Regions from separate parts of the uncultured Merdimmobilis sp. genome, predicted to be linked through region 1. Evidence: riboswitches for the same ligand, from Rfam matches in the RefSeq annotation. Region 1 holds a riboswitch; the other holds the start of a gene.
The links. Region 1 has a riboswitch for glycine ahead of gcvT (glycine cleavage system aminomethyltransferase GcvT). Riboswitches for the same ligand answer to the same signal wherever they lie in the genome.
Positions count from the first base shown of each region.

Region 2: another riboswitch for glycine. It lies ahead of RDQ42_RS08450 (lipoate--protein ligase); the one in region 1 lies ahead of gcvT (glycine cleavage system aminomethyltransferase GcvT).

Region 1 covers NZ_CABRJC010000009.1:61,441-68,797, reverse strand. The annotation lists gene RDQ42_RS06140 (SUKH-3 domain-containing protein) at 1-263, opposite strand, end outside; gene RDQ42_RS06135 (DUF2004 domain-containing protein) at 275-778, opposite strand; gene RDQ42_RS06130 (hypothetical protein) at 795-1,337, opposite strand; gene RDQ42_RS06125 (cytochrome D ubiquinol oxidase subunit II) at 1,351-1,584, opposite strand; gene RDQ42_RS06120 (DUF2262 domain-containing protein) at 1,603-2,445, opposite strand; gene RDQ42_RS06115 (FprA family A-type flavoprotein) at 3,370-4,536, shown strand; glycine riboswitch at 5,026-5,123, shown strand; gene gcvT (glycine cleavage system aminomethyltransferase GcvT) at 5,373-6,461, shown strand; gene gcvH (glycine cleavage system protein GcvH) at 6,615-6,998, shown strand; gene gcvPA (aminomethyl-transferring glycine dehydrogenase subunit GcvPA) at 6,999-7,357, shown strand, end outside.
Region 2 covers NZ_CABRJC010000018.1:2,087-9,443, reverse strand. The annotation lists gene RDQ42_RS08460 (glycosyltransferase family 2 protein) at 1-363, opposite strand, end outside; gene ade (adenine deaminase) at 747-2,456, shown strand; gene RDQ42_RS08450 (lipoate--protein ligase) at 2,584-3,591, opposite strand; glycine riboswitch at 3,752-3,832, opposite strand; glycine riboswitch at 3,976-4,057, opposite strand; gene thiD (bifunctional hydroxymethylpyrimidine kinase/phosphomethylpyrimidine kinase) at 4,275-5,057, opposite strand; gene RDQ42_RS08440 (HAD family phosphatase) at 5,076-5,747, opposite strand; gene thiE (thiamine phosphate synthase) at 5,744-6,385, opposite strand; gene thiM (hydroxyethylthiazole kinase) at 6,339-7,190, opposite strand; gene tenA (thiaminase II) at 7,204-7,357, opposite strand, start outside.

The DNA of each region.
Region 1 (7,357 bases):
TTGACCAGGTAAGGAAACAAAGCAAACTCAAAGTCAGCCGCCCATTTCAGCTTTTTCTGCGCCAAGTACCACTCACAGCACAGGCCGAAATATTTGCGGTAAAACCGTTGGGTGGTCTTCATCATCGGGACGTCATGGTCGGCGTAATATTTCTCCGCAATGGAGATGTCCACTTTTCGCCCTTCCTGCCACCCGGCGTACTCCATCAGCTGCTTGACCTTGCTGCCCAGATCGCCGGAGATGAGGATGCGTTCTTTCGTCATGGGGTACCACCTCAGCTCTCATGAGTAATACAAAAAATCTCCTTCTTCAAATCAAAGTAGATTACCATCAGCTCGTCGGTAATCTCCGGGTTGAAGGACAGATCCAGAATGAAAACTTGCTGATTCATCTCGCTATCCACCAGACTGCCGAACCGCTTGAGCTTCAAAAAGTCCACCATCTCGGCAAAGGACAGCTTGGATGGATCGGTTCCCGGAAAAAGTTCCGCCGCAATATCCGGGCCTACATCGTCCCGGTGGAACTCCATGAAAAATGTCACAACGCTATGGTAGCGGCTGTCCTCGTCCGCCAGCGCCGCTTTAATGGCGGATTTGGCCTTTTCCGCCAATTTCTCCGCCTCATCCAGCATTTCTCCCACCGCATCCATGGCAGCAGGATCGCCGGTCAGTTCTTCCTCTACATCGAAGATAAAGGGCAGTCCCGATTCCTCGGGAAAGTTGAAGATTTCCTCGCCGGGTGTATATGTAAAATCAATGCGTTTACAGTTCAGCTTCATCTCTGCTCCTCCTTACTCATGCCAGCTCCGCGTCCAAGATCTGGACTGGTTTTCCTTTCTCGTTCACATAGTAAAGGGCGATATAGTCGATGCCGTCCCGCTTGACCTGTTCCCACGGCATCCGTTCACCGTTGATCAGTTCCACGGTATCCGCCTCGTCCGGTTCGAAGTCCTCTTTTTCGTCCTCATAGTCAACGCTGTACCCCAGCTCCAGCACCAGTTTGGAGGCAGGGATCTCATACCGCTTGAGGGGACGGTGCTCCAGTTCGGCTGGATCGTGTTCATCGCAGAACATATTATCGTAGCCATGCCGTCCACCGTCAAAGATGATGAACTCCTCGCCGCTCTCCGGGTCACGGGCTGTCACCAGTCCGGGAGCCGCATCGCCATCTACAATATAGGATTGGGGCTCTCCTTTCACCGTGAGCAGATCTCCATAATACCAAACCTCCAGCAGTTCATTGCCGGTGGTGGAACAGAGTGTCACAGTGGGCAGACGCTTCTCCGCCCATTCTTTCACATGGCCGGTGAGCCAGGTGGGATATTTCTCAGTCATCATAGTCTTTCTCCTCCTATTTCAATTTCAGCACAAATCCCCAGATGCTCACTACAATCAGGAGGACACCCAACAGGAAGAAAAGCACCCGCCGGTATCCTCTGCTGTGACGGTGGGCATCCCGCGTACCAGTGGGGTCGCAGAGCCAGTTCCAGTTACGGATCGCTCCAAGCAAAATCGCTGTGCCAATCATCACCGAGGCAATATACCAATGCTCTTGCAAAAAAGCCATGATCTGCTCGCTGTTCATTTAGGTTTCCTCCTCTCCTTATCCCTGCATATCTGCACCAATGGGGCCTTTTTTCAGTGTCCCATCCACAGTGACCACATGGCCCCAGAACATATCGTCGTCCTCATACCAGACGGTAAATCGCCCGCCAGGAGATACTGTAAACTCGGTGAGTAGGATGCGCCGGGCGAACTCATCCTCAGTGATGGGGTCTTTCTCCGGGTTCCGGTCGGTCTGGTCATTGTCGGCCAGCCATTCGTTGGCCAGAGCGGTGAGCTTTTGGGCAGCCATCGCCCGCAGGGACTTGTCCCAGACTTCCTGATCTGCCAGCAGTTTCTTCATCACATTGGTGACACGAGTCCAGGACGCTTTCTTTTCAATCTCCACATCCAACGAAATCCGGACTTCTTTTCCCATCCACTTGTAGGTTCCGTCGAATGTGCTCATCTCACGATCCAGGGTGAGGGTTCCCAGCACTGCATCTTCCAGAAGAATGGGCTTTGTGTATTCCGTCCAGATTTCCTCCAGTGCCGGGCAGGGGACACCTTCCTCCAGTACCTCCGTGACATACCACTGAGGTTCGCTGAAGGCATCACCTTTCCAGCCGCGGGCTTTGATTCGGTAGACCTGGCCCTTGGCAAACAGCTTGGAATAGTCTCCGGCTTCCCGTTCCTTGTCTGTCAGCGGCCAGCTCAGGTAGCAGCGGCCGGAGATTACCTGTCCGCTCTGGACATCCGCCATGGCGAGAGCATGGTTATGCGCCGTCCAGAAAGTATCCAGAAAGGTTTTGTCCGCGCTGGTGCCGCTTTGGATCAGTACCAGCTTTTCCTCATCTTCTGATGCGTAAAGGGCAATAAAGTCTTCGATTTTTCTTTTTTTCATGGTGTCCTCCCTTAAACATTCAGATAACAAAAATGCCCCACGCCGCACTGTCATAAAGACAGGCTGACGCAGGGCATGAAAAAGCCGCGTTGAAGGAGCTACATCTACCGGCAGATGCAGTTTCTTCAACAATCAAAATCTTTTTTTCGCATCTTAAAACAGCAAGGTGCTGTCCAATATATTTGTTCATAGCGACACCATTTGTTCTGAGCATAATTGGAATTTTATTATATCACAACGCACCTTCCATGAAAATATTTTGTGTAAAATGCAAAAGAAAATTTTTTATGAATTTGTTCCAAGAAGGGTTGTGACTTCCATGTTAGGTCGGGTGTGGGATCACCTCGGGAACGCCAACCAAAAACCTCAATGCACAAGCTGCGGTCGGGGCTTTCGCTTTAATCGCGGCTTTGCACCCGCATTTACCACAGGCATCTTTTCCCCGCTTGGGGAAATTTTTCCTATCGCAACACAACCCATCCCGCGATGAATCCACTGCATGCAGATCTGTCCACTGTGTCCGATCCTGGTGATCCAATAAAGCCCAGCTGCCATCCCAACCGGGAACCCCACCGAAGCAAAATTTGCTTTTCTCCCCCAGAAAAAGGGGTGTTCCGTTGACAATTTCCCCCCTTTTTTGTTAGTATGAAAAGGAAGCTGTACCTTGCCCAAAAAGGGCGATTCAGCCGCCATTTTCTGAGCCCCATATCTCCGGATTTCCCCGTCGGGAGGCGATGCCTCGCCCAGAAAACGGGCACACTATACCAAGAAGCCTGCTGGGAAAACTCCGGCGCTGCCAGTGGAATGCGGCCGCGGAAAAAATTCCGGCCGGACGGGGACAGGCTCGTCCCAAGCAAGATAAGGCTATCCCCATGGGTTGTTTTTATCAGCCTTTACAATATATTTTACGGGAGGAATCGCACCATGAGCAACATCCAGATCTCCGACCACGTGCGGTACATCGGCGTGGACGACAAAACCATCCAGTTGTTTGAAAGCCAATACGACGTCCCCAATGGCGTCTCCTACAACTCCTACCTGATTCTCGACGACAAAATCGCCGTCATGGACACGGTGGACGCCCGCGCCACCGAGGAGTGGCTGGCCAACCTGGAGGCCGCTTTGGATGGCAGAACCCCCGATTACCTGGTGGTCCTCCACATGGAGCCGGACCACTCGGCCAGCATCCACAGGGCGGCGGAGAAGTACCCGGAGATGCAGATTGTGGGCAACGCCAAAACCTTCCCCATGATCGCCCAGTTCTTCCCTCTGTGCCTGGAGGGCCGCACCGTCGTGGTCAAAGAAGGGGACACCCTTTCTCTGGGGAACCACACCCTCCAGTTCTTTATGGCCCCTATGGTCCACTGGCCGGAGGTGATGGTCGCCTATGAGCAGACCGAAAAACTCCTCTTCTCCGCCGACGGGTTCGGCAAGTTCGGCACCCTGGACACCGACGAACCCTGGCTGGAGGAATCCCGCCGGTATTACATCAACATCGTGGGCAAATACGGCGCCCAGGTCCAGGCCCTTCTCAAAAAGGCATCCGGCCTTGACATCGCCAAAATCTGCCCTCTTCATGGCCCCATTCTGGACAAAGACCTGGGCTACTACCTGGAGAAATACGATACCTGGAGCCGCTATGAGCCAGAGGACAAGGGCATCCTCATCGCCTGCGCCTCCATCCACGGCCACACCATGATGGCCGCCCAGAAACTGGCGGAACTCCTGCGGGAGAAAACCAGCCTTCCGGTGGTGGTTGCCGACCTGTGCCGGGACGACATGGCCAAGTGCGTCTCCGACGCCTTCCGCTACAGCCATCTGGTCGTGGCCTGCGCCACCTACAACGGGGGCCTGTTCCCGCCCATGGAGGCTTTCCTCTCCCACATCAAGGCCAAGAACTATCAGAAGCGCACAGTGGGCATTGTGGAAAACGGCACCTGGGCCCCCACCGCTGCCAAGCAGATGAAAGCCGCCTTTGAGGGGATGAAAGAGATCCGCCTGGCACAGCCTGTGGTCTCGGTGAAATCGGCCATAAACGACGCCTCCATTGCGGAGTTGGACGCCCTGGCCCAAGCGCTGCTCGCCGAGTAAACAATATTAGGGCAAAGGAAGGGGAACCCCCGGCTGGGGGTTCCCCTTTTTGTTCCCCTCTGTCCAGAAAATAGTCCCAGCCCTGTGCTGACCCCTTGACAAAATTGGTTGGCGGGGGTGGGGCCCTATTTCCTTTCTGTGGAAACTCCAACTCACTGCCAAGGCTGGAAATTTTTTGTCATTTCTGTAACAAACATTGTTAAACAGAAGACCGAATCGCAAAATTATATCTTTTTAGCGGAAGAATTTTCTAAAAATATTTTTGAATTAATCACCAAAAATGGGGTGTGATCTTCTCCGAAATCAAAATTTCTTCGTCGGAATTCCGGCAAAACTCGGGGTGATGTTGGATAGTTCTCCTAGGTTCGTCTAGGAAATCACAAGCATTGCCGTTTCTTTGTCAAACCCCCTGGTTGACAACATTTTGGTTGTTGGCTATAATGCAGGTACAAACGGGGCATCCTCTGGATCGCCTTGCATATATTGCGGTTGAAGGATCCGGGAGAGGTCAACACAACAAGATATTGTGTTGGAGCCAAAGGGGTATGCGCAAAAAAACTCTCAGGCAAAAGTACCGGATCTGGACGGAACTCTGGAGAGTTGAGACCTCCTTTTGGCAGGTGCCTCAACACCGATGAAGCAACTTGGCCCAAACGGCGGGTCGGGGAATCTTTCAGGTATCGCAACAGAGGCGCGCTCTTACCGGCGTGCCTCTGTTTTTTATAAGCAGCCACAGGCGAACTTATAAAATGTCCATCGGGGCCTTCCCCCAGAATCCTGTTGCAGCAAAGCCATTTTACGGCTATTTTGACCCACTTTGGAAAGGAGCGTATTCCATGGAACTGAAAACCCCACTTTATGATTGCCACGTAGCTTTAAACGGAAAAATTGTCCCCTTTGCCGGCTATCTGCTCCCGGTGCAGTACGACACCGGCGTCATCGCCGAGCATATGGCGGTGCGCACCAAGGCTGGCCTCTTTGATGTCTCCCACATGGGCGAAGTGGTTTTCTCCGGCCCCGACGCCCTCAAAAACGTCCAGCACCTGATGACCAATGACTTTTCCAACATGGTGGCAGGCGATGTCCGCTACAGCCCCATGTGCAACGAAAAGGGCGGCGTGGTGGACGACCTGATCGTCTATTGCCTCAAAGAGCCCACCGATTACCTGGTCGTTGTCAACGCAGCCAACCGCCACAAGGACGCCGATTGGATGCGCAGCCACCTGATCGGGGATGTCACTTTTAAAGACATCTCCGACGAGGTGGCCCAGGTCGCCCTCCAGGGACCCCAGTCCCAGGCCATTCTATCCAAACTGGCTGACGAGAGGGACATCCCAACCAAATACTACAGCTTCTGCCAAACCGGCAAGGTAGCCGGGGTGGACTGTCTGATCTCCAAGACCGGCTACACCGGCGAGGACGGGTTCGAGCTCTATTGCGCCCCCGACAAAGCTGCTGAGCTGTGGAACGCCCTGCTGGATGCAGGCAAAGAGAACGGCCTCATCCCCTGCGGCCTGGGCGCCCGGGACACCCTGCGGTTGGAAGCCGGTATGCCCCTCTACGGCCACGAGATGACCGACGACATCACCCCCAAGCAAACCGGCCTTGGCATGTTCGTCAAGATGGACAAAGAGGACTTCATCGGCAAAAAAGCCATGGAGGAGATGGGCGCCCCCACCATCAAACGGGTGGGCCTGAAGATTCTGGGGAGGGGCATCGCCCGGGAGAACTTCCCCGTCTACGCCGGCGACAAATTGATCGGCCACACCACCAGCGGCACCCACTGCCCCTACCTGGGCGGCGCTTACGCCATGGCCATTGTGGAGAAGGAGCCCGCACCCTTGGGCGCCACCGTCCAGGTGGAGATCCGCGGCAAGAAGGTGGACGCTGAGGTAGTCAAATCCCAGTTCTATAAAAAAGCTTAACTTCCGGCTCTTCCTTTGGGAGGTCGCTTTCCCTCCCCCCCTTTGGGCGGCCTTCCCAATAGAGCTGTTTCCCCATTGTCCCAAACGGCCGGGGCCACTGCCCCACGCCCGAAACTATACAACATTAAACAGAATCAATAGGAGGAATGCAACATGAAAAATCCAACCGATCTGCTGTATACAAAATCCCACGAATGGGTCAAGAAACTGGACGATGGCACCGTGAAGGTGGGTCTAACCGATTACGCACAGCATGAGCTGGGCGACCTGGTGTTCATCAACCTTCCCCAGGAAGGGGATGAAGTCTCGGTGGGCGAGACCTTTGGCGACGTGGAATCGGTCAAAGCGGTCTCTGACGTGTACAGCCCTGTCTCCGGCACCGTCACCGCCATCAACGAAGAACTGCTGGACCACCCCGAACTGGTGAACAAAGAAGCTTATGAAGCTTGGTTCATCCAGGTGGGCGAAATCTCCCAGGAGGAAGAGCTGCTCTCGGCCGAGGCTTATGAGGAGCTTCTTGCAAAGGAGGAGGCGTAAATGGGCTCTTACGTTCCAAACACCCGGGATGAGCGCCAAGGGATGCTGGAAGCGGCCGGCTTCTCCAAGATGGAGGACCTGTTCGCCCACATCCCCCACGAGGTGCTGCTGAACCGCCCCTTAGACATCCCCGCCGGCAAATCCGAACTGGAAGTCAGCCGGGTGATGGCGGAAATGGCAGGGAAAAACACCATCTTCCCCTCCATCTTCCGCGGTGCGGGCGCCTACGACCACTACATCCCCGCCATTGTCAAGAGCGTCACCTCCAAAGAGGAGTTCCTGACCTCCTACACCCCTTACCAGGCGGAGATCAGCCAGGGCGTCCTCCAGTCCATCTTTGAGTACCAGACTATGATCTG
Region 2 (7,357 bases), on a different contig from region 1:
AATTTTAAAGATAAAGTCCAGGGCGTAACCCTTGCCCACCATCTGGCGGTTGTTGCGGACATACACCTGGGCGCCTGCCTGGCGGGCCACCTCGGCGGTGTTGTCGGTGCAATTGTCGGCCACCACATAAATGTCCACCAGCTCGGCGGGGTATTTCTGTTTCTTGATGCTGTTGATCAGCTGGCCGATGACCGCGCTTTCATTGCGGGCCGCAATAACTACCGCGAACTTGTGCAGGTCCTTGGGGGTCAGGTCCGGGGTTTTGCGGACCAGGGCCACCAGGGCGTAAAAGATCTGGTATGCATAAGAAAAGGTAAATAACAAAAAGATGGCGAGGTTAAACGTTTGAATAAAGGATAACAAGATTTTTCCCTCCAAAGCGGTTTTGCCGTCAATTCTAGGCAAAACATTGTTTTTCCATACTTGTGCCATTATAGCATCATTTTCTGAAAAAACAATTGACATTTACTATTTAATACAATTTTGTAAATTTTTTTGTGTGTAATTTACAAAATAGTTGGAAGAGCCTCCACAAAGCACACATAGAATTACCTGCATTTTACAGAGAACTGTTCCTAATACTTAAAAGCCGTCTATGTTGTCCTCACTTTCCCCCACTTAAGCCCTGTGGACTGACCTAGATTTTTCCCCGGAATGTGGTATACTTATCTTCACATACGTTTGATGGAACGCGCGGGTCCGGGGCCTCTTTCCCCGCCGCGCCATCCCAAAAAGGAGGGCATTTTATGGACGACCGGCAGGCGCTTCGGCTCCATTCCCTGGGAGAGAAAACCCCACAGCTGGTGTTTCGAAATGGTTTGGTTTTCAATGTGTTCACCGGGGAACTCCTCCCCGGTGACATCGCCGTGCAGAATGGGGTCATCGTCGGGGTGGGGTCTTACCGCGGGGAGCGGGAGGTGGATCTGGGTGAACGGGTAGTGATCCCCGGCTTGATCGACGCCCACATGCACCTGGAATCCACCATGGTATCCCCTCGGCTGTTCGCCGAAAAAATCCTTCCCTGGGGCACCACCACCCTCATTGCCGACCCCCATGAAATCGCCAATGTGCTGGGGGCCAAGGGGATCTCCTATCTCTTGGAGGAGACGAAGGGCCTCCCACTCAACGTCTACCTCATGCTGCCCTCCTGCGTGCCCGCCACCCGGTTTGAACACAACGGCGCGCCCCTTTCTGCCCAGGAGATGGCCCAGTTCCTCCACCATCCCCGGGTGCTGGGCCTGGGAGAGGTAATGGACTGCCCCGCAGTCCTCGCCGGAGATCCGGACAAGCTGGAGAAGCTCCGCCTCTTCGCTGGAAAGCCCATCGACGGCCACGCCCCTGGCCTCACCGGCAAGGAACTGGCCGCTTACCGCCTCTTGGGGGTTTCTAGCGATCACGAATGCACTACCTTCCAGGAGGCGCTGGAAAAACTTCGCTGCGGCATGACCATCCAGGTGCGGGAAGGCTCTGCCGCCCGGAACCTGGATGCCATCCTCACCGGTGCTGTAAAAATGGGCCTGCCCCTGGACCGGTTTGTCTTCTGTACCGACGACAAGCACCTGGACGACATCGCCCGGGAGGGCCATATCCGCTGGAATGTGCTGCGGGCCATTCAGCTGGGGGTCCCGCCTGGGGAGGCAGTAAAGATGGCCACCCTCTACCCTGCCCACCTCTATGGCCTTTCAGATTTGGGGGCCATTGCCCCTGGATTCCGGGCCGATCTGGTGGTGCTGGACAGTCTGGAAGAGATGGCCGTCCACAGCGTGTATAAAGATGGGGTTCTGGTCTCCCGAAAGGGCAGCTCCCCCACCCTGCCGCCCAACCCCCGGCCCATCGACCCTGCCTGCTTGGACACCGTCCACCTGGGGCGCCTCACTCCAGAAAGCTTAGCCCTCCCCGTCCAGGGGGAGATCCCGGTGATCACCCTTCTGCCGGGGAGCATCGTCACCAAGAAAGAAATCTCTGCCGTGCCCACTGCGGGCGGCTGTTTCCAGCCCCAAGGGGAGTTTTATAAAATCGCAGTGGCCGAGCGCCACCACGCCACCGGCAATATCGGGGTGGGGGTTGTCAAAGGCTTTGGCGTCAAAAACGGGGCCATCGCCTCCACCATCGCCCACGACGCCCACAACATGATTGTAGTGGGGGACAACGACCGGGACATGCTCCTGGCCATGGAGGAACTGGCCCGCTGCCACGGCGGGTACACCGTGGTGGAAAACGGCCGGGTGGCCGGCACCCTGCCCTTGCCCATCGCCGGTCTGTTCACCGACGACCGCACTGCCGATATCCAGGGCAAACTGGGGGAGCTGATCGCAAAGGTCCGCGCCATGGGGGTGAGGCCGGAGGTGGAGCCCTTCATCACCCTCTCCTTTGTGTCGCTGACCTGCATCCCGGAAATCCGCATCACCGACCTGGGGGTCTTTGACTTCGCCACCCAGTCCTTCCTTTTGCCGTAAACCCATCCCCGTCCCCCTTCAAAAATAGAAAAACCAAAAGACGAGGCAAAGGCCGGCGGTTTCCCGCCGGCCTTTGCCTCGTCAAACAAAAATCCAAAATTTCAGGAGAAACAAAAAGAAAGTGAAGTTAAATATCCTGCTGGGCGATCAGGCTCTGGATGTCACTGACCATGGAGAGTTCCCTTTCGCTGCCCGAGCAGGCGGATTTGAGCCGTTCCATGGCCCGGATCATCGACGGGGAGGTAAAGCAGCTGCCCACCAGCACCTGGGGGATCTTCTGGATCACGTCCACCTCGGTGGAGTCGGAATAGACAGCAGCTTCTTTAATCCAGCCCTGTTCCATCTCCAGCTGGATTTGCAGGCTGCCCCAGGGCAGCCGCTCGGCCAGTTCGTAAGTGTAGGGGATGAACCCGCCCATAGTCCATTCCTGGGAGGCGTTTTTCTCCTCCAAGGCGCGGATGCGGTCCTCGTCGATCTCCGCTGCGTTCAAACGGCGGGCGATCTGGCCAAATTCATGGCCCATGGAGTCGATGATCTGTTCCCGCAGGGCCTCCACCGTCAAGGAGGAAAGGCACTCCTGGAGGTTGACCACCTTGGAGCGGATGGAATCCGCCCCTTTGGATTTGACCCGGGAGGAGGCGGGATTGATGTATTTGCACACCCGGGTCAGGTTGGAATTGACCATAATACTGCCCCGGTAACAGGAGTGTCCGTCTTTTGTATAGGTGACGCTGTTGCAGAATTTGCGGCCGTCGGCCATGAGGATGCCGCTCTCCGACCGGCCGGCGTCGATGCCAAGGCCGCGGACCGCCCGCAGGATCACCCCGCTCAACCGTTTGTCGTCCATCTCCTCCTGCAAGGTGAGGAAGGAGAAGTTGAGGTTGCCCAGGTCGTGGAAACAAGCGCCTCCCCCAGCCAGCCGCCGGGAGATGCGGGCGCCGTTTTTCTGTATTTCGTTGAGGCGCAGCTCCTTGCGGGCATTCTGGTTGCGGCCGATCTCCACCGTGTTGCGGTCCTGCCACAAGTACAGGATGCAGGTGTTTTTGCCCACCTGGGTCATCAGGTATTCTTCCATCGCCAGATTCCGGTAAGGGCTGGTGCTGTCGGCGATCAGGTATTTGATGGTGGTAATCATGGCTCTTCCTCCAGTCCGGGGCTTGGCAGCCCCTGTGTTTCAAAGGCCCCCACACGCAAAAAGGCGCGCGGGGAGGTTCCCAGCACGCCTCTGTCCTTGACCTGAAAGATTCTCCACAAACGGGATTGCTTCTTCGGCGCCTTGCGGCTTTCCAGAGTTTCGTCATGATCCGGTCCTTTTGCCTGAGAGTTTCTTGCGATTTCCCCTTCGGCGCCCTGTGGGTCTCTCCCGGATCATTCATCCGATTCTATCTGTATGGCCTGTGCATCCACTTTATTGCAACAAAAAAGAGGCGCACAGAAATTGTACGCCTCTGTTCCTAAACCTGAAAGATTCTCCCCTAGGGGGATTGCTTCTTCGGCGCCTAACGGCTTTCCAGAGTTTCGTCATGATCCGGTCCTTTTGCCTGAGAGTTTCTTGCGATTTCCCCTTCGGCGCCCTTATGGGTCTCTCCCGGATCATTCATCCGAATCATTATGGTGTTTCTTCTTAGTCCACTATACCCCATCTTTTGCAGAATGTCAACAAAAAATTGCGGCCCATAGGGGGAAAAAACAGAGGAAATTTTGTGAAATTCCCCGTATTTCCCAAAATATGGGCCGCACCGCTTCCTTATCTCCGTGCAAAGGGGGAGAAAACAACCCCCTCACCCCAAAACTGGCGCCGTTCTAGGGGATTTTCGCTTACCGCATCCGGTAGCCGTGGTCCAGGGGGCCGCTCCCCTTGCCCAAATTGAGCCCTGCCAGCAGCGCGCCGGTGAGGTACTTCTTCGCCCGGAACACCGCCTCCTCCAAAATCAGCCCCTTGGCCAGGTTGCAGGCAATGGCCGAGGAGAGGGTGCAGCCGGTTCCATGGGTGTTGGGGTTGTCCACTTTGCGGCCGGGGAACCAAATGGGGCAGTCCTCATAATAGAGGAGGTCGTCGGCCCGGTATTCCTGGTGGCCTCCCTTGATGAGGATGGCCCCCCGGCAGAAGAGGGCGATCTGTTCCGCCGCCCGCTCCATATCCCCATTGGATTGAATCGGTATCCCGGAAAGGCATTCCGCCTCGGGGATGTTGGGGGTGATCACATCCGCCAGGGGCAGAAGGCGGGTCTTGAGGGCCTCCACCGCATCCTCATTGAGGAGGCGCCCCCCGCTGGTGGAGACCATCACCGGGTCCACCACGATGTTCTTTGCCTCATATTCCTCCAGCTTGTCGGCGATGGCGGCGATGATCTGGGCGTTTGCCACCATGCCGACCTTCACCGCGTCCGGGCGGATATCTTGGAACACGCAGTCGATCTGCTGGGCCACAAAGTCTTTGTCCGCCTCCAGCACCCCATACACCCCGGTGGTGTTCTGGGCTGTCAGGGCGGTGATAGCTGTCATGGCGTACATGCCGTGGGCGGCGATGGTTTTGATGTCGGCCTGGATGCCTGCGCCGCCGCTGCAATCCGACCCTGCGATGGAAAGCACTTTATACATACTGCTACAACCTCTTTTCTATTCTGGGGGGAGCTGTTCTCCCCCATGCTGCAAATCCAGAAGCTCCTCCAGGCTTTGGAGGAAACGGTCGCTGTATTCTTCTGCCTCCGCCCGGCGGGGGGCGCCCCAAGGGTCGGCGACGCCGACGGTGCGGCAGCCGGCCTCTTTTGCGGTTTTCAAGGCGTGGGGAGCGTCTTCAAACACCGCCGTCTCCCCGGGGAGGCAGCCCAACAGCTCCACTGCCCGGCGGTAGAAGGCCGGGTCGGTTTTGGGGAAGCCCAATGTCTCACAGGTGTACACCCCTCGGAAGAAGTCCAAAATCCCCAGCCTTTCCAGCAAGCGCCGGGCCAGGCCCTCATCCAATGCGGTGCCCACAGCCATGGGATATCCCGCCGCCTTGCACCGCCGCAGCAGTTCTGATGCACCGGGCTTGAGATCCACCCGAGTGAGGTAGGTGTCCTCTGCCATCTGGGTCACGGCGGCGATGACCTCCCCCACCGTCATGGAGAGACCGTATTCCCGGATCATATATTCGGCGGACTGGGTGAAGCTCATCTCCTCAAACTTCCCCACCAGCCCCTCTTCCGGGGTCTTGCCCTGGGCGATGAGAAAATCCCGGCCGATGTTCTTCCACACCCAGTTGGAATCCACCAAGGTGCCGTCCAGATCGAAGAGCAGCCCCTGAATCATCGGGCCACCATCTGGTCGGAAAGGGCCCGAAGCTCTTCTGCGGCGGCCCGGGGATCGTCCTGGGCAAAGATGGCCGAGACCACCGCCACGCCGTCCACCCCGCATCCGGAGAGCTCCAGCAGGTTTCCGGCGTTTATGCCGCCGATGGCCACCACCGGGATGTCAACCGCCTCGGCCACCGCCTGTAGCTCCTCCCGGCTCAAAGCCCGGGTGTCCTTTTTGGTGGTGGTGGCAAAGGCCGCCCCGGTGCCGATGTAGTCCGCCCCGTCAGCCTGGGCTTTTTTCGCCTGTTCCGGGGTCTTGCAGGAGACGCCTATAATCTTATCCGGGCCCAGCAGCTGCCGGGCTTTCGCCGCGGCCATGTCCTCCTGGCCCACATGGACACCGTCGGCGTTTACCGCAAGGGCAACCTCCACATTGTCGTTGATGACAAAGGGCACATGGTACCGGCTGGTGACCTGCTTCACCTCTTTGGCCAGGGCGATAAACGCCTCCTGGTCCAATTCTTTTTCCCGCAGCTGGACAAAGGTCGCCCCGCCCAGAATGGCCTCCTCCACCATTTGGACAAGGGAGCGGCCGCGCAGCCAGCTGCTATCGGTCACGGCGTACAGCCGCATAGCGTATTTGGTGGTATTCAATGTTGGTTCCTCCCATCCACTGTTGATCATCGAGCAAACTCATGGCGTCCATGAGGTAGGTGCGGAAGCTCCCGGTGCCTTCCCCCTCCCGGAGGCGGGCAGCGGCAATCTCTCCACACAGCCCCATGGATGAAACTGCACCGGCCGCCGCCATGGCAGGCTTGTCCGGGCAGGCTGCCAAAAATGCCCCGCACACCGCCGAAAGCATGCAGCCAGAACCGGTGATGCGGGAGAGCATGGGGTGCCCACCCCGGATCACATAGGCCCCTTCCCCGTCGGCCACCAGGTCGATGACCCCGGTGATGGCCACTGCCGCCCCGGTCTGGGCCCAGAGCTGCTGGGCCAGGGCAATCCCCTCCGGGATGGTCTCCTCGGTGACGGCGTCCAGTGCCCCGGCATCCACCCCTTTGCCCTGGGAGCGGATGTTCAAAAGGGCCTTGACCTCCGAGATATTCCCCCGGATGAGGGAGAACTGCACCTCCCGAAAAAGCTGTTCCGCTGCCCCCCGGCGGAAGGGGGAAGCCCCCACCCCCACCGGGTCCAGCACCACCGGATGGCCCAGTTGATTGGCCTGTTTCCCGGCGGCAGCCATAGCTGGTAGAGTCCCGGCGTGGGGGGTGCCCAGGTTGAGGACCAAGGCATCGCACCCGGCGGTGATGGCCGCGGCCTCGGCCAGGTCATCGGCCATGATGGGGGAACCCCCGCAAGCCAGCAGCATGTTGGCGCAATCCCCCGCGGTGACATAGTTGGTGATGCAGTGCACCAGGGGATTTTTCCCCCGCACCCTGTGAATCAGTGCTTCCATTGGTCTCTCCCCCCTATTGCGCGGCATAGGACATGTCCCAAAACCGCATCTCATGCTGGCTGGACACCCGGAAGATGCCGGCCAGTTCCTCTTTGCGCTCCCGGGAGTACCCGTCGCATAGCTGGTCGGCAAAGGCGGCCCAGCGGCTGCATTTTTCCGCGTACCGT